One region of the Lactobacillus sp. B4026 genome, then DNA from elsewhere that is predicted to be linked to it. Evidence: predicted binding sites of a transcription regulator. Region 1 holds the regulator's gene; each other region holds the start of a gene.
The links. Region 1 encodes HrcA, which represses chaperone genes, less so after heat shock. Its sites were predicted from a motif close to TTAGCACTCNNNNNNNNNGAGTGCTAA; they were not measured.
Positions count from the first base shown of each region.

Region 2: J3U69_RS04695 (ATP-dependent Clp protease ATP-binding subunit) is a predicted target of HrcA. The motif match lies at 6,635-6,661, and genes of this name have one in related genera.
Region 3: J3U69_RS05480 (Hsp20/alpha crystallin family protein) is a predicted target of HrcA. The motif match lies at 6,581-6,607, and genes of this name have one in related genera.

Region 1 covers NZ_JAFNPD010000002.1:120,477-128,575, reverse strand. The annotation lists gene dnaJ (molecular chaperone DnaJ) at 1-657, opposite strand, end outside; gene dnaK (molecular chaperone DnaK) at 736-2,598, opposite strand; gene grpE (nucleotide exchange factor GrpE) at 2,617-3,210, opposite strand; gene hrcA (heat-inducible transcriptional repressor HrcA) at 3,223-4,272, opposite strand; gene ribF (riboflavin biosynthesis protein RibF) at 4,412-5,344, opposite strand; gene truB (tRNA pseudouridine(55) synthase TruB) at 5,366-6,259, opposite strand; gene J3U69_RS02470 (ribosome-binding factor A) at 6,302-6,664, opposite strand; gene infB (translation initiation factor IF-2) at 6,683-8,099, opposite strand, start outside.
Region 2 covers NZ_JAFNPD010000004.1:5,610-13,708, reverse strand. The annotation lists gene J3U69_RS04720 (PTS sugar transporter subunit IIA) at 1-240, shown strand, start outside; gene J3U69_RS04715 (PTS galactitol transporter subunit IIB) at 237-557, shown strand; gene J3U69_RS04710 (PTS galactitol transporter subunit IIC) at 583-1,935, shown strand; gene J3U69_RS04705 (class II aldolase/adducin family protein) at 2,149-2,919, shown strand; gene J3U69_RS04700 (branched-chain amino acid aminotransferase) at 3,128-4,150, opposite strand; gene J3U69_RS04695 (ATP-dependent Clp protease ATP-binding subunit) at 4,496-6,598, opposite strand; gene J3U69_RS04690 (ATP-binding cassette domain-containing protein) at 6,819-8,099, opposite strand, start outside.
Region 3 covers NZ_JAFNPD010000005.1:19,340-27,438, forward strand. The annotation lists gene J3U69_RS05455 (ABC transporter ATP-binding protein) at 1-1,475, shown strand, start outside; gene J3U69_RS05460 (ABC transporter permease) at 1,468-2,613, shown strand; gene J3U69_RS05465 (ABC transporter permease) at 2,613-3,569, shown strand; gene J3U69_RS05470 (nucleoside hydrolase) at 3,579-4,517, shown strand; gene J3U69_RS05475 (C1 family peptidase) at 4,586-5,902, opposite strand; gene J3U69_RS05480 (Hsp20/alpha crystallin family protein) at 6,047-6,475, opposite strand; gene greA (transcription elongation factor GreA) at 6,688-7,149, shown strand; gene J3U69_RS05490 (nucleotidyltransferase) at 7,230-8,099, shown strand, end outside.

The DNA.
Region 1 (8,099 bases):
GTCTACAACGCCATTACCATGACAAGTCTTACATGGATGCTCAATGATGACACCCCGACCATGACATTTATCACAGGTAGTTTGCCGCCGAATTACACCAATCATTGACTTTTGGCTAACGGTCATTATTCCCGTACCACCACATTTGTCACAGGTAACAGGTTGAGTACCCTTTTCAGCACCGTTACCCTTGCAAGTTGGACAAGTTTCACTGCGAGTATAAGAAACTTGTGTTTTCTTGCCATTAATCGCATCCATAAAGTCAATTGTTAACGTATAATCAAGATCTTCTCCACGAGTTGGTGCTTTCGGATCAACATGACGTGACGAAGCCCCAGCACCACCAAAGAAATCATTAAAAATATCGCCGAAATCGCCAAAGCCACCGAAGTCGCCATATCCTTGGCCGGCTCCACCGCCAAAGCCGCCCTGACCATTTACGCCAGCAGAACCAAATTGGTCATATTGTGCCCGCTTTTGCTGGTCATGTAAAACTTCATATGCTTCGTTAATTTTTTTATATTTTTCTTCTGCACCAGGTTCATGATTGATATCTGGATGATACTTTTTAGCTAGTTTACGGTAAGCAGAGTTAATTTCTTTATCACTGGCATTCCGATCAACGCCTAGCACATCATAGTAATCTTCTTGTGCCATCTAAAAGCTCCTTACTTTACAAAAGAAAAGAACTACTTATGCGGCAGTTCTTTTCTAATTTATTCAATTATAAACCCTTTATTTATCTGGGTCTACCTTATGAAATTCACCATCGCCAGCAGAGCCATTATCAGAGCCGCCATCTTGTGAACCTGGGTTTTGTGGGCCTGCCTGCGGACCAGCTTGACCTTGGGCACCTTGAGCTCCACCGTTAGCTTGGTATAATTTTACGGCTAAATCTTGAGCAACTTTTGATAATTCATCCTTCTTGGTCTTCATTTCATCCAAGTTATTATCTTTTTGTGCCTTCTTTAAAGCCTCAAGTGCATCTTTAACCTTCTTAGTATCGTCATCTGATACCTTGTCTTTGACTTCATCTAAGGTCTTTTCAGTTGAGAAGATTAATTGGTCAACCTCATTGCGAAGATCGACTTCTTCCTTCTTCTTTTTATCCTCTTCAGCATGTTCTTCAGCTTCTTTTTGCATCTTTTGAATTTCTTCATCAGATAAGCCGGAAGAACTCTTAATAGTAATCTTTTGTTCTTTTCCAGTACCCATATCCTTAGCAGATACATTAACGATACCATTCTTATCGATGTCAAATGTAACTTGGATTTGTGGTACACCACGAGGAGCAGCAGGAATGTCAGTTAACTCAAAGCGACCCAAAGTCTTGTCATCAGCTGCCATTGGCCGTTCACCTTGTAAAACATGGACATCTACTGCTGGTTGATTATCAGCTGCAGTTGAGAAAATTTGGCTCTTTGAAGTTGGAATTGTGGTGTTCTTCTCAATTAATTTAGTGAAGACGCCACCCATTGTTTCAATCCCTAATGAAAGTGGTGTAACATCAAGTAATACGACATCTTTAACGTCACCAGAGATAACCCCACCTTGAATAGCAGCACCTAAAGCTACAGCTTCATCCGGGTTGATTGAATGGTCAGGTTCCTTACCAGCCCACTTTTTAACTGCTTCTTGAACAGCAGGTATACGAGTTGAACCACCGTTTAAAATAACTTTATCAATATCGCCAACAGTTAAATCGGCATCCTTCAACGCATTATCAAATGGGATCTTGGTACGATCAACTAAATCAGCAGTCAATTCATCAAACTTAGCACGAGTTAAGTCAGCTTCAAGGTGAAGAGGACCAGACTCACCAGCAGAAATGAACGGAAGAGAAATATGAGTTGATGATACACCTGATAAATCTTTCTTAGCTTTTTCAGCAGCATCCTTTAACCGTTGTAAAGCCATCTTGTCTTTAGAAAGGTCAACGCCATTTTCATCTTTAAAGTTCTTGATAAGCCAGTCAATAATCTTATTATCAAAGTCATCCCCACCAAGGTGAGTATCACCGTTAGTCGAAAGAACTTGGAAGACGCCGTCACCTAGTTGCAATACAGAAACATCAAATGTACCACCACCAAGGTCGTAAACTAATACTTTCTCGTCTTCGGCATCTTTATCAAGACCGTAAGCAAGTGATGATGCAGTAGGCTCATTGATGATCCGTTTAACTTCTAAACCGGCAATCTTACCAGCGTCCTTAGTAGCTTGACGTTGTGCATCGTTGAAGTATGCAGGTACGGTGATAACTGCTTCCGTAACTTTTTCACCTAAATAATCTTCAGAAAACTTCTTGATGTATTGTAAAATCATGGCAGAAATTTCTTGTGGAGTATAAGACTTATCGCCAATTTTTACTTTGTAATCAGTCTCACCCATATGACGCTTAATTGATGAAATTGTGTTAGGGTTAGTGATTGCTTGTCTCTTAGCAACTTCACCTACTTGAATTTCACCATCTTTAAATGCGACAACGGATGGAGTGGTACGGTTACCTTCTGGGTTAGTAATAATCTTTGGTTCTTTACCCTCTAAAACTGCTACTGCTGAGTTAGTGGTTCCGAGGTCAATACCGATAACTTTTGACATTAATAATCTTCCTTTCAATTATTGTGCAACAACAACCATTGCTGGTCTTAGTGTACGATCTTTATATGAATATCCTTTTTGTAAAACTTGAACAACGTGATCTTTTTGTTCATCATTTTCAGCTTCTACAGTTTGTACTGCTTGATGTAAGTTAGGATCAAATTTAGCTCCCTCAGCTTCAATTTCACTGATACCATGATCCTTCATCGCCTTAATCAAAGAATCCAAAGTCATTTGGACACCCTTTTTAAGTTGTTTAGAAGCTTCATCATCTACTTTAGTATTCAAGGCACGTTCAAGGTTATCCATTGCTGGTAGAACATCCTTTGCTAAAGATTGTGATTCATACTTGATTAATTGTGCACGCTCATTATTGTAGCGATTTTGCATATTTTGCATTTCCGCTTGACTACGAAGGAATTTGTCCTCCAAGTCTTTCTTTTCTTCTTGAGCTTTGGCTAAATTTTCCGCAAGCTTTTTTTCTGCGGATTTTTGATCTTCGTGTTCGTCAGCCTTAGTATTTACTTTGCTTTTTTCATCTTTTGTAGCTTTTTCTGTTTGACTTTTATCTTTGGCCAAATCTTTTTCGCTAACATATTTTTCCTTACTCACGGCTAACCTCCTTTATTTAAACCTACCATAATATTCAAGTAGTTTCTTAGCCAATTCATTTCTAAAGTATTCCAAAAGGCCAATAACTTGTGAATATGGCATATTATTCGGGCCAAGTAAAGCAATTATGCCCTTGCCATGGGAGCCAACGCTATACTCTGCCGTAAGCAGACTATAATCTCTTAACAAATCATTTGACAATTCAGAACCCAAACTTACACGTACCGGATATTTACCACCATCTGAATTAGTCTTGTCATCAACAAAATTAGAAATCAAATCATTGTGATCAATCAATTCATATAGTGAACGCAAGCTAGAAACATCATCAAACGAACTATTATTCAATAAGTTGATTTGACCATCAACGTACATCTGCTCACTAGCAGCATCGTTAATAACATCTTCAACTAAATCAATTAGTTCACTTACATGATTACTCGTTAGCTTTTTACCCAAGGTCTGATTAAGCAAGGTAGGAGTTATCTCACTTAAAGCTTTTCCTACGAGTTCATCGTTAATCATCCGCACAGCTTTTTCTACTTCATCACCGTGAACATTATAAGGTAAGCTGTAAACTTGGCTATGGACGTTACCATCACTAGTTACCAAGATTGCCATAATTTGGCGATTAAATAACGGTACGATTCGAAAGCCAGTGATAGTTAAATCACTATTTTCGGGTCCCTCTGCAAAAGCAGTGTAATTAGTCAAGTCAGAAAGAATTTTGGCAGCTTCCTGTACAATCTCGTTGACTTGGTGAAAAGGCTGATCTAATTGACTAACAATTTTCTGGTAAACAGACGACGGGATTTGAAGAGGTTCAAGTAAATTATCTAAGTAATACCGATACCCTTCTGTAGACGGTACGCGTCCACTTGAAAGGTGTGTTTTCTCAAGTAATCCCTTGTCTTCCAAAGCAGCCATTTCATTACGAATAGTTGCACTAGAAACTTTAATTGGCAACTGATTCATGACCGTTTTAGATCCAACCGGTTCATGCGTTTGCGTAAAATCATTAATAATTGTCTTTAAAATTAATTCTTGACGTTCGGTCAACATAAAAATCGCCCTCACTTTTAGCACTCATACTTATCAGGTGCTAACAATTATTATGATACTAGTTTTTAGCAGAATGTCAAGTCGAGTGCTAAACTTTTTTATGACAAAATGCAGTTTTCTAATTAACCGGAAGAATTTATTAGTTTCTCTGGGCAAAATAAGCCTTTATTTCAGCTTCATCTTGTTTCATCTGCATTTTTAGCTCGTTCAAGTTAGCAAACTTAATCTCACCACGTGTATACTTGTACCATTTTATAACCATGTCCTCGTCATAAGCTTCTTCATTAAACCCAAATAAATTAGATTCAATAAAAATCTTCTTATTATCATTAATAGTTACATTATAGCCAACACTAGTCATTGAGTCATACCATTGACCCTTAATTTTAGTTCGGGTTGCATACACGCCAACCTTTGGCACCACTTTGTTAGTATCCCATACTAGATTAGCTGTAGGAAAGCCCAATTTATGTCCATTACGCAGACCATGACCTACTGTCCCAGACATAACATATGGCGCACCCAAAAGTTTTTTTGCTAAGTCCATCTGACCAGCAGTAATTGCCTTTTTAATTTCCGTCGAGCCAATCTTTTGACCATCATAAGATTGTTTCGGAACATCAATTATTTCAAATCTGCCTCTAGCAAATTTAGGGAAATTTTTCATATTAGCAATATCTTTGGGACCATAAGTATAATCAAAGCCAGCCACTACCGTGTCAGCACCCAGTTTGACGACAATGTTATCAACAAATTCTTGTGCAGTTAACTGGCAAAATTGCTCATTAAAATGCATGACCAATAAATAGTCGACACCAAGTTTTTGCATTTTATAGGCTTTTTCACCTAAATTATCTATATAGGTAACTTGTGAATTTTGGTAAACCTCTTTAGGATGACGGTCAAAGGTCATTACAACCAAGGGCAAGTGCTTGTCGTCTGCCTTTTTTTTGGCAATTTTAATTAACTGTTGGTGTCCGAGATGGACGCCATCAAAAAAACCAAGCGCTAAGATAATATTAGTTGGAAATAGCTTTTCGCCGATGGGGTAAGTTAAATGGATAATGTGCACGATAAATAACCTTCATTTCACCTATTCGTTTTGTAACAGCATCAAATCAGGGCGATAAACAGCATCATCCTTTTGATAGATTGCTTTAACGCTATTATTGTACCTTAATGCAACCTTTTTTGCATTCGTTTTCAAAGGAATTGAATTGCCATTTTTTACTTTTAGCCATTGACCACTAGTTAAATCGCAAGTTTCATAGTCCTTAAAAAAGGCATCAATTGGTTGAATAAAGTTGGTCACTTCATCAGGATGAGCAATAATTTGATCAAGTTTAACCGCTTGATCAATGGTAAAACCAGAACTTGCAGTCCGGCGTAATGTTTTCATCACGGCTGGAACCCCGAGCCGGGTGCCTAAGTCATTAACAAGGGATCTTACATATGTACCTTTACTACATTCAATTTGAAAATCAAATTCTTGAAAACTGGTTTTTGAATCAAATACCGGTTCAGACATAGTATCATAGGCAAAAATTTGCACTTGCCTTTTTGGCCGTTCTACTTCGATACCCTCACGAGCGTATTCATATAAATGCTTACCATTAACCCGGACAGCTGAATAAATTGGTGGTACCTGTTCAATTTGGCCAACGAATTTTTGCATTTGCTGTTCAATTTCTTCTTTTGCAATCGGATCAGTCAACTTCTGACTTTTGAGAACCTTACCACTTATATCATAGCTATCAGTAGCATAGCCTAAAATAGCTGTCCCCACATATTTCTTATTTTGCGTATGCATTAGTTCAATTAACTTGGTAGCCTGACCAATCGCTATTGGCAAAACACCAGTTACATCGGGATCCAAAGTACCAGCATGACCGATTTTCCTAATATGAAGGGCTTTGCGTAAATGGTAGACGACGTCAGCACTGGTCATGCCTTTGTCTTTATCTACCACTAAAATTCCATTTATCATTTTACCTTACCCACTAAAAAAGCGCCCAACAGCGCTTTTTGGTTAATTATTTCGATCTTCATCTTGCTTTTTAACTTCAGCAATTAGTCGATCAATTTTACTACCATATTTTACTGAATTGTCTCGCTTGAAAATTAATTCAGGCACCTTATAAACTGTTAAAATTTGACCAAGCAAATGACGCATCATGCCCTTTGCTTTTTCAAGTCCTGCAGCAGCTTCTTCTTCCTTTTTTGGATTTTCAGAAAGAATGCTGTAGTAAACAGTTGCATACGACAAATCATTAGTACATTCAACTGCAGTAATTGTAACATCGCTTACGCGTGGATCACGAATATTTTTCCGCAGAATTTTGGTTAATTCACGGAGGATCTCTCCTTCAACACGACCTACTCTGTGTTTCATGTTTTCCTCCCCGTCAAACTAGTTAGGCTTAACTTCTTGCTGTTCAACTGCTTCTAATTCATCACCAATTTTAATGTCATTATAGCCTTCAATTGTCAAACCACAGTCAAAACCTTGCTTAACAATTTTAGCATCATCCTTAAATCGCTTAAGTGAAGCAACTTTACCGTTATAAATGACCACACCGTCACGAATTAAGTTGACATCAGAATCGCGTGTGATGTAACCCGAGTCAACAAAAGCACCAGCAATAGTTCCGACTTTAGAAACTTTCCAAGTTTCACGAACTGTTAAGTTGCCGACAACCTTGTCCTCGTATGTTGGCTCAAGCATTCCTTGCATAGCCGCCTTAACATCATCAATCGCCTTGTAAATAATACTGTATAAGCGAATATCGACACCATCAGCCTCAGCTTGTGACTTAGCAGTTGCCGTTGGTCGAACATTAAAGCCGATGATGAAGGCATTGGAAGCACCAGCCAATGTGACATCAGATTCATTAACGGCACCTACGCCTGCGTGAATAATGTTAACGCGAACGCCCTCTACCTCAATCTTTTCTAGAGATTGTTGCAAAGCTTCTGTCGAACCTTGAACATCTGCCTTTAAGACAACATCGACTTCCTTCATATTCTCTTTCTTCATTGTGTCAAACAAATTATCAAGAGTAACATGAGTAACATTTTCACGTGATTGTTGTAATGCTTGTTGAGCTCTTTGCTCACCAACACTTCGAGCAGTCTTTTCATCATCAAAGACAACGATCTTATCGGCTGATTCAGGAACATCATTCAAACCAGTAATTTCAACTGGCATTGAAGGTGTTGCCTTTTCAACCTGCCGACCACGATCATTGGTCATTACCCGAACACGACCAAACCGGTTACCAACAACAATTGGATCACCAGTATGAAGAGTACCTTGTTGAACTAACAAGTCGGCAACTGGACCACGTCCACGAGACAAGCGAGCTTCAATAACCGTACCGATAGCTTTTTGTTTTGGATCAGCCTTTAATTCCATCACATCAGCTTGAAGTAAAATCATTTGCAATAATTCATCAACATTTTCACCAGTTTTGGCAGAAATATTAACAAAGATGGTATCGCCACCGTAATCTTCTGGAATAAGATTATACTTCATCAATTGCTCAGTAACATGTTGTGGGTTGGCGCCTGGAGCATCCATTTTATTGATTGCAACAATGATTGGAACTTTAGCGCTTTTAGCATGATCAATCGCTTCAATTGTTTGTGGCATTACACCGTCATCAGCAGCTACGACCAAAACAACAATATCAGTAATCTCTGCACCACGTTCACGCATATTTGAAAAGGCCGCGTGTCCAGGAGTATCCAAGAAGGTAATCAAATGATTATCAATTCTGACCTGATATGCACCAATCTTTTGCGTAATACCGCCAGCTTCATGGTCG
Region 2 (8,099 bases), on a different contig from region 1:
ATTTATCTTGCTCGCACTATTAGTTCCTTAAAACTTAAGCAAATGGGTGACAGCTCTGACATATCTGCCCAGAACTTTTTGTTTTTAGGTCTTAAAAATGGCGAAAAGCAGCCTGAATTGCTAGCCAAAATTATTGCAGCTTTTCAAGATCAGAACTTTGTTGAACAGTTTCAAAAAACAAAGGATTCACAAAATATGCTTCAGCTCGTTGAAGCGAAATTTAGGGGGTTATCAAAATGAAAACAATTTTAGTTTGTTGTGGTACGGGAGTAGCAACCAGCCCGCAAGTCGCTAATAAGATTAATGATTTCTTAGCAGAACAAGGGTTGGATCACCTGGCAAAAGCCACTCCTGAGCCAATCGGTGAAGCAAAAACCACAATTGAGAATGATGATAATGTCATTATCTATGTGGGCATTGCTCCCGCAGATGGTGACCTGCAAGAAGTTCTTGATGCTAATCATGTTGTGGGCATGGTCGGTTTACCCTGGCTAACTGGCATGGATCAGGACAATGCCAATCAAAAAGTAGCTGATATCGTCAAGCAGGCGGAATAGCATTTCATCATTGGAGGTGAATTTAATGGATTGGAATGGAATAGTCCAAGGGATATTGAGCGTTGGTGCCCAGGTTTTAATTCCGATTTTAATTATGATCTTAGGGCTAATTTTTGGAATGAAACCCTCTAAAGCTATCCTTTCCGGACTCTATTTAGGAACCGGATTTATTGGCATGTCAATGGCGATCAACCAGTTGACTGAAACCGTTAGTCCTGCTGCAAAGGCTCTGGCCAAATATACTGGCATCAATTTACCGGCAGTTGACTTTGGTTGGACTGGTGCAGCTGCAATTACTTGGAGTTGGACCCTAGCCTTTTTGTTTTTCGTCGTAGAAATCGTGGTTAATTTAGTCATGATTTTTACCAAAATGACTAATACAATGAACGCCGACATGTGGAATGTTTGGGGTATCGCACTGACAGCTTACATGGTTTACCAAATTTCTGGCAGTTTAATCTGGGGCTTTATCTGTGGGGCCATCCAAGTTGTTATCTGCTTAAAATTGGGAGATATGTGGAGTAAAGAAATTGCCAATATGCTTGGGTATGAGGGTGTTACCGTAACCCACATTGAGGCATTTACAGCGATTATTATGTCCCCGATTAACAAATTGATGGACTACATCCCCATTTTTAACCGTGAATGGGATGCAACATCGTTAAAACGTAAGATTGGTGTCTTTAGTGAACCAGTAACAATGGGCGCCATTATTGGCCTAGTGTTGGCACTAGCTGGACGCTACAGTATCGGTGATGCCCTTAATCTTGCGGTCACCGTCGGAGCTGTTATGGCGATTTTTCCAGTAATGGCCAAGTTCTTTATGGATGCTCTAACACCATTTGGAACTACTATGAGTAATTTTATGAAAAAACACGTTAAAGGAAGAACATTCGTTATTGGATTAGATTGGCCAATCTTAGGGCAGAGTACCGAATTATGGGTAACCATGGTGCTAATGATCCCAATTTCAATTATTTATGCGGCTATTTTGCCAGGTAACAAGATTTTACCAATTGCAGGTGTAATTAATTATTGTATTGGCGTTGGCGGCTTACTACTGACTGGTGGCAATCTCTTACGAATGATGGTTCTCGGCATTATTTACGAACCAATCTTTTTGTACGGCGCATCATATTTTGCTGATATTTTTACTAAGTTAGCGAAATCAAGTACTTCAATTAAAGTTCCAGCAGGTGCCCAAGTTTCTTGGAGCTCAATCGAAGCACCGGAATTAAGATTTTTAATGGCTTGGGTAGGTCGTGGTAACATCTGGGCGATTGTTGGTTTAATTGCCCTTCTGGCACTTTTCTGGCTCCTTTACCGGTCATTTAAAAAGAACCCGATTCCGGCATTGAAATATAGCAAGTTAAAGTAATGGTGTAAAAATGGTAAAAAGTAAATTTTTTTGGACCTGCTTATCCTTTTTAGCCTTTAGCTTATTCTTTTTAGCAATTTTTTCCCATCAATATTGGTTAAACATTTTCGTAATTGGTTTAGGGATGCTAATCGATAAGAAAGGAAGTGGTATTCTTTTTTCTAAAAAACACAGAGTCACTACAACAAAAGATAATTAGAAAGGAAGAATTTGATGCAATATCCAGCAGGCAGAATACCATTTGAATATGAACGCGAAGATTTGGCCAAGGTCGTTCGTGAGGTAATGGAACGGCGCGATACCAATATTGTTGGTGGAAATATCAGTATTAAAGTGCAGGACGAAACCGGCAAAAACTATTATGTGATGACGCCAACCATGATGTCAGAAGCATACATGGGTTACCTAACGGCCGACCAAATTTTAGTCATTGAACCGCATACGCGCAAAGTTATTTCTGGCAACGGTAATGTTACACGTGAAATAAATATGCACGAAGCCATTTATGATACCAATCCCGAGATTAAGTGTGTTTTTCACTCCCATGCTGATCAGTGCATGTTTTGGGGAACAAGCGGGTTAAATATGCCGAATGTCACTGAGGCAACACAAAAATTACAAGAAATTAGAACCCTTACGTGGCATCCCATGTGTACGGAAGAATTAGCCCAATATGTCGCCGGTGAAATCAAAAAACTAGGCAAAAAGGCGTTACGTAACGGTTTTATCCTTAATTCTCACGGTACCCTCTTTACTTCTGGCGGCAAGGACATGGATCCCTTAACTGCTCTGCACAAATCTTTGGCTGATGTTGATATTACCGAATATAATGCCAAAGTTGCTTACAAGCAAACCGTTTTTCAGCAAATCGGCGTCTTAGACGGATATTATTCGGAAGATACCAAGATTGGCACTTGGGAAGATGTTAAAGCGGGTAAAGCTCTTTATAATCGGAAAAAAGGGCAAAATAAAAAAGGCGACTAACTAGTGCCCCTTTTATCAAATATAACTACTTTGAAGATATAACAAATTTTACGCAAATGCAACTTTAATCTCAGATTATTAGTTAATGGTCCGTAAAAATTGGTTATTCTTCCACTTAAAAAGCTGACAAATTTTTGTCAGCTTTTTTTGCGGCTATTGTAAATATAATTAGGAGATGTAGTTGATTTACCATAGCCTGCTAATAATATTAATCCAGTGTTTGTACCCAGCCCTCTGGGCCCTTCTTTTTACCGTATTGAATATCAACTAATTCATTGTACAGTTTAGTTGTCACCGGACCGGTTTCTGTTTCACTGTAAATAACATGCCTTTTACCATTATAGGTAATGGAGCCCACCGGCGAAATAACAGCGGCGGTACCCATTGCACCAGCTTCTTTCATCTTAAAAGCTTCTTCTAAGGTGATTTGGCGCTCAACCGGATTTAATCCCTGCTCCTTAGCAAGCTCTAACAAGGACCGTTTGGTAATTGAAATTAAAATCGATTTTGACTTAGGAGTAACAAATTGGCCTTCTTGGGTAATGCCATAAAAGTTGGCGCCACCAAACTCATCAACATATTTATGTTCACGTGGATCAAGGTACAAACAATCGGCATAGCCATTCTTATGCGCCTCAACCGATGGCAATAAACTGCTGGCATAGTTACCTGAGGTTTTAGCTTGACCAGTTCCCGCATAAGCAGCACGGTCATAATCGCTGACAATATAGTCGGCTGGGTTCAAGCCCTTGATATAAGCCCCTACCGGAACGGCAAAAATGCGAAAAATGTATTCATCGGCAGCTTGAACACCCAAAACATTTGAGGTACCAACCATGAATGGACGTAAATAAAGAGTTGCGCCACTATCATATGGTGGCACAAATTCTTCATTCGCATGCACCACTTGCTTTACTGCCTCTACAAACCGGTCTTCAGGAAATGGTGGCATTGCCAAGCGCTGAGCTGACAAAGTAAAACGATGAGCGTTTTGATCTGGGCGAAACAAGTTGATTTTACCGTCCTCACGCCGGTAGGCTTTCAAACCTTCAAAAATCTCTTGGCCATAGTGCAGTACTTCTGCCCCTTCGGAAAGGGTAATGGTTGAATCCTCAACCAACTTTCCTTCTTGCCATTCGCCGTCTTTATATTTAGCTTCATAGCGATATGGTAAATCGCGATAAACGAAGCCTAAATTTTTCCAATCAAGATCTTCTACTCGTTGTTTCATAACAATCCACCCTTTATTACTCCTTATGTTACATAAACTAATAATAAACTATTAGCTTTTTAATTAATAGTTAATTGTTAACTAATTTAGACCATAAATTTAATGATGTCAATCCTTTATTGCACAAATTACCAAAATATCTTTTTGGCAAAAAATAGTTAACTCTGCTTGAGTGTCACACGTGAAACAAATAGTTCAGTCAGTAGTTCAATACTATGATAAAAGGCAATAACCATTGGGCAGGAAAAAACTTACTACTTCAAATTTAGACAAAAAAAGACTAGCTCCCGCGAAGTAGCGGAAACTAGTCCTCAATTATTGTTTAGCAATTAGCCTAATTTTCAATTAGTCCTTATTTTCTTTAGTTTCAGATTTAGTTTTATCGGTCTTATCAGCTTTTGGTGTGATAGTTAAAACTGCATCACCATTTAAGTAAACATGCTGGTCATCTGCAGTAAACTTAACTTCTTTGGTGTCAGGCTCCTTCATTAGCAATTTTGCAATTGGAGTTTCCAGATCTTGCTCAACTACCCGACGTAGTGGCCGTGCACCAAATTTCTTATCATAGCCTTTTTCTGCCAAGTAAGCTTTTGCTTCAGGGGAAATTTCTACTTTCACATCCCTCTTAGCTAAGACATGTGACATCTTCTTTAAGTAAATATCAATGATCTTAGTCATATCTTCTTCGGTCAGTGAATTGAACGGTACGATTGCATCAAGCCGGTTCAAAAACTCTGGTCTGAAGTAAGCTTCTAAGGCTTTGATCATTTTATCATGGTCGACCTTGCCATCCTTGAGTAAGTTATCAGAATACCCAGCATTTGAAGTCATGATCAATATTGTATCTTTAAATGAAACAGTTCTACCTTGGGCATCGGTTAAGCGACCATCATCCATAATTTGTAATAATGCGTTAAAGACTTGTGGATTAGCTTTTTCAATTTCGTCAAACAAAATCAAGCTATATGGTTGATGCCGTACTTTTTCAGTTAATTGTCCACCTTCACCGTAGCCAACATAGCCTGGTGCTGAACCAATCAGTTTATTAACTGCCATTTGGTCTTGGTACTCGGACATATCAAGTCTAATCAGGTGATTTTCACCGCCGAACAATTGAATTGCCAATTGTTTAGCCAGCTCAGTTTTACCAACACCAGTTGGACCAGTCAGTAGGAATGACCCAGTTGGACGATTATTATCCTTGAATACTTGCTTACGGGCAATTGCATCAGTAATCACGTCAATTGCATTATCCTGATCAATAACGGCCTTCTTTAATTTAGCAGCTAAATCAAGGTTCTTTTGTCCCTCACTGGCATGAAGTTCGCTCATTGGAATCTTAGTTTTTGCTTCAATTAAAGCATAGATGTCTTGGTCGGTTACGCGTGGAGTTGCAGCATCATCAACGTGATCAGCTTTTTCACGTAATTCCTCAATCTTCTTCTTCAAATCACTAGCTTTATTGTAGTCCTCATTTTTAGCGGCCTCTTCTTTTTCCTTTTCAAGACTAGTAATTCTCTTTTTAATTGATGCTTCATCACTAGGAATAGTGTCAAGACCCTTCTTAGCACCAGCTTCGTCCATTAAGTCAATTGCCTTATCTGGCAAATAGCGACCCTGAATGTAACGTTGTGATAATTCAACGGCTAAGCGTAAAGCACTGTCACTGTATTTAACGTGGTGATAGTCTTCATACTTTTTCTTTAGACCCTCTAAAATTTTAACCGTTACATCAGCGGATGGCTCTGGAACTTGTACTGGTTGGAAACGACGTGCCAAAGCAGCATCATTTTCAATTCGACGGTATTCTCCTGTTGTCGTTGCACCGATTAAGTTCAAGTCACCACTAGCCAGAGCTGGTTTCAAAATGTTAGCAGCATCGCCACTATTATTTTCAGAATCAGTTGAACCTGCACCAACAATGTTATGAATTTCATCAATGAATAAGATGATGTTTGGATTCTTTTTAGCTTCGTCAATTACCTTCTTCAGGCGCTCTTCGAAACTACCACGAAGGCTAGAACCCGCAACCATATCATTAATGTTAATTGCAATAATATGCTTATCTTTCATCTTGTCAGGAACATCACCTGAAGCAATTTTTTGTGCTAAGCCCTCAACAATCGCGGTTTTACCAACACCTGCAGGTCCGACTAAAACCGGATTATTCTTTTTACGTCTGCTTAAAATTTCAATTACTTCTTGGATTTGTTCATCACGACCAATTACAGGATCGTATTTATTGTTTTTAGCTTGCTCAACTAAGTCAACGCCAATTGGTTTTTCCTTTTTTGGTTGACCAGGCATTTGGCCGTTCTGGTTCATGCCTTGTGGAGAAATATTCATGCTCGAATAGTGAACTGGAATCGAGCCATTATCATCATTGTTAAAGAAAGAATTATTTAATTCGTTAAATAGATTGTCAAATTCGTTATCAAAATATGCCATACATATACACCCCTTTAATAGGTTTAAATTTTGTAATTAGCACTCGATGCTGTCGACTGCTAACTGCTTACATATAATATTGTAGCAGGTTATCCACAGAATGCAACCCTTTTTGCTTACTTTTCCACATTTTTTTGCTTAACTTGTGAATTTTTCCTTTTTTAACTAAAAAACCTTGATAAATCAACTTTATTGTTGTTATCAAGGTTTAATAATTATGCTATTTTTGATATAAATTCATGTGTTCAGCCAAATATTTGGCGGTTAAACTATCCTTTTTGTGCGATATATCCACAGGCTGCCCACATGCAACAATTTTTCCTCCCTGCAATCCACCGCGTGGACCCATGTCAATCATATAATCACTATTAGCCATAATATCCAGATCATGAGTAATCGTAATAATCGTTGCCTTCTGCTTCAGTAATTTTTGAAAAACAGCTAGCAAGGTCCTAACATCGTGTGGATGAAGACCAACTGTTGGCTCATCAAAGACAAAAAGACTGCCTTTTTGCCGCCGGTGGAGATGACTAGTCAATTTTAGCCGCTGTGCTTCTCCGCCTGACAACGCAGGTGTTGATTCACCTAAATGCAGGTATCCTAGCCCCATATCATGCAAAGTAGTAATTGTTTTTTCAATCTTAGGCTCATCCCTAAATAACTGTTCTTTCAAAGCATCGTCAACCGAATAATCAAGCACGTCTGCAATACTCAGTCCATGCCATTTTACACGCAAGACGTCTTGGTTAAACCGGTGACCGCCACAAACCGAACAAGTCTCAACCATATCGGGCAAATACTGAATATCAAGTGAAATTGCTCCGGTACCACCACATGCCGGACACGCACCTTCTTTATTATTGTAGGAAAAATGCGCTGCCTTATACTTTAGCTTTTGAGCTAACGGCTGGCGGGCAAATAATTTGCGCAAATTATCCATAATATCAGTATAAGTAGCGACCGTAGAACGCTGATTTTTGCCAACCGGCGAAGAATCAACGCTAATAACATTTTTGATTCCACCGCTAGTCAAATCTTTTACCCAGCTTGGACCATCTACCTGTTTTTCTTGCGCCTTTAATGCGGGAATGAGCGAATCAAGAATTAACGTTGTTTTGCCTGCTCCAGAAAAACCCGTAACTGCAGTCAACCGCCCAACCGGAATTTGCGTGTGAACATTTTGTAAATTAAAGCGGCCTTTGACAGTAAACTTAATTGTGCCTTCACTAAAAAGCTTCTTTGTATCCACCTGTGGCCGCACATAAAGCGGAGCTGTTCCTTTTAAATACGGACCAATTAGGGATTCTGGCTTCTGCGCAATTTCTTTTGGCGAACCTTCAGCGATTATTTGGCCGCCCTGCGAACCTGAACCCGGACCAATTTCAACAATCCAGTCAGCAGCACTTATAATTGAAGTTTCATGATCAACAACGACTAATGAATTGCCTTGATTGACCAGTTCGTGAAAAACCTCAATTAACCCAGCAACATTATCTGGATG
Region 3 (8,099 bases), on a different contig from region 1:
AGGCTAATAATGATATTAACCTTACTTTGCAAAAAGGTGAGATTTTAGCCCTTCTTGGTGAAAATGGTGCGGGAAAGTCAACTTTGATGAGCATTTTGTCAGGACTGCTCATGCCAACTTCTGGTGAAATCATTGTTCGCGGGCAAAAAGTAGCAGTCAAAAATCCGACTGTAGCTAAGGATCTAGGAATAGGCATGGTTCACCAGCATTTTATGTTGATGAATTCATTTACGGTTTTGGAAAATATTATTTTAGGCCACGAAACGACTAAGGGCCCGAAACTTGATTTCAAAAAAGCCCAAAAGCAGATTGAGGAGTTATCTGCTCGGTATAATTTAAATGTTGATCCAAATAAAAAAGTGGGCGAAATAACAGTTGCCCAGCAGCAGAGAGTAGAAATATTGAAGGTCCTTTATCGCGGCGCTGATATTATGATTTTTGATGAACCCACTGCTGTTTTAACCCCGCAGGAAATAACCGAGTTTATTCAGATCTTGCAAGAATTGGCCAAAGAAGGAAAGTCAATCATCTTGATTACGCACAAGCTGGAAGAGATTAAGCGGGCTGCTGATCGGGTTACGGTTATCCGTGCTGGTAAAAGTGTGGGTACGTTTGAAGTGGCAGATGTATCTAATAATCGTTTGGCTGAATTAATGGTTGGCCGTCATGTTGATATGCGACTGGATAAACCTGAAGCCAAGTTAGGTAAAACAACGCTTAAAGTTAGTGACTTAAAGGTAAAAAATAAGCAAGGCATTTTAACGCTTAAGGGCTTATCTTTTAACTTGCGTGCAGGTGAAATTTTAGGAGTTGCAGGAATTGATGGCAACGGTCAAGACGAATTAGCTCGGGCGTTAACTGGCATGCAGCACGTTGATTCCGGCAAGGTTATGATTAATGACGAAGACATGACTAACCAAAAGGTCCGCAAGATTACTGAAAAGGGCGTTTCTTATATTCCTTCTGATCGGCAAAAATACGGCTTGATTTTGCCATTTTCAATTTCTGATAATTTGGCATTACAAAATTATTACCGTGAGCCATACTCTAGCCATCATTTAATGCATTATGATGCCATTCATCAGCATGCTAATCAGTTGATTAAGAAGTTTGATATCCGGACTACAGGCAGCAATCTGCCAGTTAGTGACCTATCCGGTGGTAACCAGCAAAAAGTAATCATTGCACGTGAACTTAACCTTAATAGCGATTTAATTATTGCCTTTCAACCAACGCGTGGACTTGATGTTGGTGCAATTGAGTATATTCATAAACAGCTGCTCCTTGAACGGGCTAAGGGCAAAGCAATTTTATTAATTTCCTATGAGCTAGATGAAATTATGCAGTTGTCTGATCGAATTATTGTTCTTCATGACGGTAAGATTTCGGGTGAAGTAAAGCCCGAAACAACCAGTGATGAAGAATTAGGCTTGTTAATGACGGGTATCAAGAAAGAAGGCAACGCTCTTGCTTAAAGTAAATCCCAAAACTAAAAAAATCTTAGTACCAATTATTTCAATTCTCGCCGGCTTTTTAGTTGGTGCTTTAATTATGCTTGTATGGAGCTATAATCCGTTTGAAGCATATGCGTCAATGTTTTCGAGTGCTCTGGGCAATATGAATGGAATCGGTGAAACTATTCGTGAAGCTACACCGCTGATTTTTACGGCTATTGGTTTTGCCATTGCCTCTAGCGCCGGCTTTTTCAATATCGGGTTACCCGGACAGGCACAAGCTGGCTGGCTAACTTCAATTTGGGTGGTGCTTGCTAATCCTAATATGCCTAAAGCATTATTGCTGCCACTTGCAATTATTGCCGGGATTGCTGCCGGTGCATTAGTTGCCGGAATTGCTGGCTGGCTGAGGGCTCAGTTTGGGACCAACGAAGTGATTACTACGATTATGTTGAACTATATTGTGCTTTATTCTTGCCAGTATTTAATGCAGCAGATTATGCCGAAAACGATGAGAATTGATACGGACACAACTAAAACAATTGCTGCTAATGGTAGTTTAAAAATTGACTGGCTCAGCTCGATGTTTGGTGATTCGCGGATTAATGCGGGAATTTTCTTAGCTATTATTGGTGTGTTCATTTACTGGTACTTAATGAAAAAGACAACCACCGGCTTTGAAATTCGGTCGGTTGGTGCCAACCCATTTGCCAGCCGTTATGCCGGAATGTCGACGAAGAAAAATATTCTGTATTCAATGCTTTTATCCGGTGGCTTTGCCGGCTTAGGCGGTGTTGTTCAGGGATTAGGAACATATCAAAATTATTTTACCCAGACAACTAGCTTGGATATCGGTTGGGACGGTCTTTCTGTTGCCTTACTGGGTGGTGGAACTGCCATTGGCATCCTGTTAGCAGCAATTTTATTTTCAATTTTAAAAATTGGTGGTTTGGGGATGCAGACGATTGCCGGGATTCCTTATGAAATAGTTTCGATTGTGATTGCAGCAATTATTTTCTTTGTGGCAATTCAATATGTGATTGGCTTGCTCTTTAAAAATAAGCGGGTAACTGCTAGTGACTCGCAGCAAGAAGAAAAGATAGCTACTACTCAGGACAAGGCACCAAGTGCAACCAGCACTGAAGGAGGACGAAACTAATGAATTTGCTTACCATTTTATCTTTATTGGTGTCTTCCACCTTCGTTTACTCAACGCCACTAATCTTTACTTCACTAGGTGGCGTTTACAGTGAAAATTCTGGGATTACAAACGTTGGCCTTGAAGGAATTATGACCATGGGCGCTTTTGCCTCAGTAGTCTTTAACCTGACTTTTGCATCCACCTTTGGCAAAGCCACTCCTTGGCTAGGGTTAATTGTTGGTGGAATAGTCGGTTTAGTATTTTCACTGCTTCATGCGGTAGCAACAATTAACTTCCATGCGGATCATGTCATTAGTGGGACGGTTTTGAACTTGATGGCTCCACCACTCGGCGTCTTTCTCGTTAAAGCGATTTATGATAAAGGTCAAACCGAAAACATTACGCAAAGTTTTGGCTATTTCAGCTTTCCTGGCTTGGCCAATATTCCAGTAATTGGACCAATTTTCTTTAAAAACACTTCTGCACCTGCTTGGCTGGCAATTATTGTTTCTATTTTGTTATGGTGGATTTTATATAAAACCCGTTTTGGCTTGCGTTTACGTTCTTGTGGTGAGAATCCCCAAGCAGCTGATACAATGGGAATTAACGTTTACGCCATGAGATATGCGGGCGTTCTTATTTCCGGTTTCTTAGGAGGAATTGGTGGGGCAGTTTTTGCACAGGCCATTTCTGGTAATTTTTCCATTTCAACTATTGTGGGACAAGGTTTTATGGCGTTAGCCGCAATGATTTTTGGTAAATGGAATCCGCTTGGAGCAATGCTGGCATCATTATTCTTTGGCTTTGCGCAAAGTATTAGTATTATTGGTAACCAGCTGCCATTTTTCAATCATATCCCATCAGTTTATATGCAAATTGCACCGTATGTAATTACGATTGTCATTTTGGTATTATTCTTTGGTAAATCAGTTGCACCCGCAGCAGACGGACAAAATTATATTAAGTCAAAATAAGGAGAACAAATGAAAGAAATTTATTTTAATCATGATGGTAATATCGACGATCTAGTGTCGTATTTGCTTTTCTTACTCGCACCCGATATTAAATTGCTTGGCGTCAGTGCAATTGATGCCGACGGTTATATTGATCCGTCTGTGGAAGTTTGCCGCAAAATGACGGATCGGTTTAATTTAAGGGGAGACCAATTAGCAATAGCAAAGTCCAATTCTCGGGCGGTCAATCAATTCCCGGCCGATTGGCGAACAGCGTCCTATTCTTTTAACTCTTTGCCGCTATTAAATGAGGCTGGTAAGATGACGACTAAAGAAGCTGATCAACCAGCTCATCTTGATATCGTAACTAAACTGGAGAATGCCCAAAAGCCAGTGACGCTGGTAATGACAGGCCCATTGACCGACTTGGCACGTGCACTTGATGCTGCCCCAGCGATTGAAGATAAAATTGCCAAGCTTTACTGGATGGGTGGCTCGCTTGATGGTCACGGCAATGTGGTTCAAGTTAACGCTGATGGTACCCAAGAATGGAATGCTTTTTGGGATCCGTTTGCGGTCGAACGCGTTCTTAAGTCAAATATTGCAATGGAAGTTATCGGCCTTGAAAGTAGTGAAGAGTTGCCTTTAACGGACGAATTGAAGATGCACTGGGCAAGTTTACGCAAGTATCCTGCAATTGATTTAGTGGGGCAGGCTTATAGTCTCCTCGTTAATCCGCCAATTCAAACGATGCAACTCTACTTCTGGGATGTTTTAACGGCAATTAGTGCTCTTTATCCTGAAGTAGTTTTAGCTTCAGAAAAAAGGCGGGTTAAGGTAGTTACAACCGGAACTGCAGCCGGGCGAATGGAAGATGATCCTAACGGCCGCGAGATTACCTTGGTAACTAAAGCTGATAAGAAGCTATTTTTCAAGAAATTTGACGAAATTCTGATGCGGGCAGAATAAGTTTGATAATGACAAAAAAGACGAAATTCGTTTAACGAGTTTCGTCTTTTAAGTTATATAAATTTAGTTTAGGCGATTGAATCCCATGCTGGCAGGTCAGTTACTGGACCTTCGGCTAAGGCAACTTGTTCAGAAGTTAGGTACTTTTTGTGGACAACTACTTCATAAACATATTCTTTAAACCATTTGTCGTTCATAACGAAGAAACCTTTGTCACCGTTCTTTTCGCCCCAGGAGTTTTCGACTTTCCACTGGCGAATTTGGCCTTTATCTTCATCGACACCAACTAATACCATTGCATGGCTGGCGTAACCTGAACCGGTCCGTAGACGGTCAGCTTTTGACATGCTGAGATCGACGCCGTATAAGTCACTATACTTGTACAAATCGCTGTCAAGATATCCTTGCTTGCGGTCGCTTTGAACAAGGACATCATTACCAAACCAAACGGCTTCACCATCTTTTAGCTGGTTAACAGCGTAAGTTTCCAAGTATTCCATCGGTACATTCAAGAACTTAATTCTGCAGACGCCGCCAACGTTATCAGCAAATGGGATGCCGTACAACTTGTTATATTCACGATCAGGAGCGTTAGTTAAAACAACGTAATCATTAAAGTCAACCTCGCCCATGTACTTGTGTAAAAATTCAAGTGGTGTCAAGTCTTTGTCCAAGTGGTACTTCTTGTCATCATCGCGGTATTCAAGGTCAAATTTCTTTGGTGGCTCACCGACTGCAATTGCCGTCATCTGGTAGACTTCACTTAAAAATTGCTCGCGTGCTTGCTCGACTTCTTTGTCTTTGCCCGCTTGCTTCAATTCCCGCAATACTAATGCATCTTTTCTCAATTTATCGCCTAAAGTCTTGCCAAACGCATCAGTGTTATTGGCGTTGAAACTTTCAGGCATGGCGTATGACGGAACGACACCATATTTTTCGATTAAAGCAGCACCCATATGAAAATGTCCGCCATCTTCGCCGGCTCCGCCTAAGATGGCTTCAACCGTACGTGAATTTAATTTTTCATCAGCGGTAGCCAAAATGTTGTCATAAAAAGTGTTGGCACGTTCAATTTTGTCCCAGAAAAAATTATAACTTTGTGAAAAAGTAAAATTCTTGCAGTGATATTTTTTACCAAATTGATGACGTAGTATGTTCAGAGTGGCAAATTCCCAACAGCGGCCTGAATGAAGTTGGTTAGTAACATTTTCAGTATCTAATTCTGTTGAAAAAACACGTGTTAGTTCATTTTGAACCCGCTCGTTATAAGCTGCCATCGAAACGCCGCTTTTTTGAGCAGCACGGGCAACAACCTGATTTTTGGGGTTGTCATTAAAATTGTTCGCAAACTTTTCAAGCTCTTGAACAGTAATTTTGTGTCCCATTAATAATTCTCCTTTTTTAATCTAATTTTAAATTACTTTATATTTTAAGCCAAAAGAAAAACGGGTTCAATAGCTGAACTCGTTTTAGAGAATTATTTGTATTGGCAACTTATCTTGAACTTCTTGCAATCTTTATTAAATAAGTTAATCAATTTGAATTGAATTATCACTTTGACCAGAACTTTGTTTTGGTAAAGTAATAGTCAATACACCATTATCATACTTTGCATGGATCTCACTTGCAACCACATTTGGTAATCTGAAGCTGCGAGAAATGTGACCTTCGCTTCTTTCACGGTGAATAAGACTATTATTCTTATCATTAGATAGGTCTTTGAATGATTTTCTAGAGCCTGATACGCTCAAAATGCCGTTATTGTAGTTTAAGTTAATATCGTTTTTATCCATTCCAGGCATGTCTACTTTGATAATGTATTCTTTATCATTTTCAACAACGTCTGATTGCATTAATTTGGCCATATCGCCATCGTCAAAAAATTTTCTTGGAAGATCAAACCAATCGTTCATCGCATCAAATAAGTCATTGTGCCGATTCATCATATCATTTGCCATAGTAAAAAGCTTCCTTTCAAATTTAATTAAGTTTTGTAATGGGGTGTTTGCTATTTCCTCATTACAGTTATTATTATAGTACCTAGAAAATTAAAATTAAAGCATTTAGCACTCTTTATTTTCGAGTGCTAAGAATAAAAGCTGAAAACTGTTGTGGCAGTAATAATAGCTTGTGGAAAATTTTTTTCTAACAAACAAAAGGAGTAAAAATATTGGTTTATTATCAGAAAATGACGCCGGAAGGTTACCAAAAAATTAAGAACGAAATAGCTGAATTGAAAAAGGATCGTCCGCGCAGAATTAAGATTTTGCAAGAGGCCCGGGCACTGGGTGACTTGTCGGAAAATACTGAATACACTGAGGCCAAGCGTGATCTGGGTCACTTACAAAGCCGCGTGCGGTACTTAGAAAAACAACTAAAATATGCTGATGTTGTTGATAAAACCGCTGATGGGAAGGTTGACCTTGGTAAGACAGTCACACTTAAATTTGATGATGATGACGAAACAGAGAAGTATAAAGTAGTTGGCCGGATGGAAGCAGATATTGCCGACGGAAAGGTTGCGTTTGATTCACCTCTTGGGCAAGCAATAATGAAAAAAGAGGTGAATACGACAGTTAGCGTAATGGCGCCTGCGGGAGAATATCACGTTACTATTATGGCAATTGACTAAATTTTGCACTTGATTAATCGAACTAGCGTTTGTATAATTAACTTTAGACGAACAAAGGTTTGTAACAAGGAGTGGAAAAAATGTATGATTATCGTTATGAACCCCACCGCGTAGTGTTTATGATTGATAATAAGTCATTTTTTGCAAGCTGTGAGGCGCTAGAACTAGGACTTAATCCCATGAAGGCTGTGCTGGCAGTGGTGTCCCATCAGCCTGATAGCAAGTATGGTTCAGGGTTAATTATGGCGGCTTCTCCTTTAGCAAAAGCAAAGTATGGTTTAACTAACGTGATGCGTGTGCGCGATTTGCCCACTAAAAAAGATGCACCTGATTTATTGCTGGTTGATCCGCACATGAATTTATATATTAAGCGCAGCATGCAAGTGCTGGATATATTTCGTGAGTATGCGGCGGATGAAGATATTCATGCGTATTCAATTGATGAAAGCATGATCGATATGACTAAATCTTGGCATTTGTTTGGGGATGATCCCTATTTAGTCGCACGTAAAATTCAGTGTGAGATTAGGGATAAGTTGGGCTTATATACTACTTGCGGAATTGGTGAAAATCCGCTTCTTGCCAAACTAGCAATGGATATTTCTGCTAAGCACCGCCATTCAATGATTGACTATTGGCATTATATTGATGTTCCTGATACAATTTGGCGAATTACTGATATGGAAGAAGTCTGGGGAATTGGCAAAAGAACAGCGCATCATTTGCGGCGTTTGCATATTAATAATATGTATGAATTAGCACATACCGATCCCGCGATTTTGAAGAAAGAATTTGGCGTAATTGGCGAACAATTATTTGCAATGAGTTGGGGTGTTGATCGCAGTATTATTAGCGAAAAGTTTTTTCCAAAAATGAAAAATTATGGTAACTCGCAAATTTTAACCAAGGATTATACTAATCAGCGTGAACTCGAAATTGTTTTGCGTGAA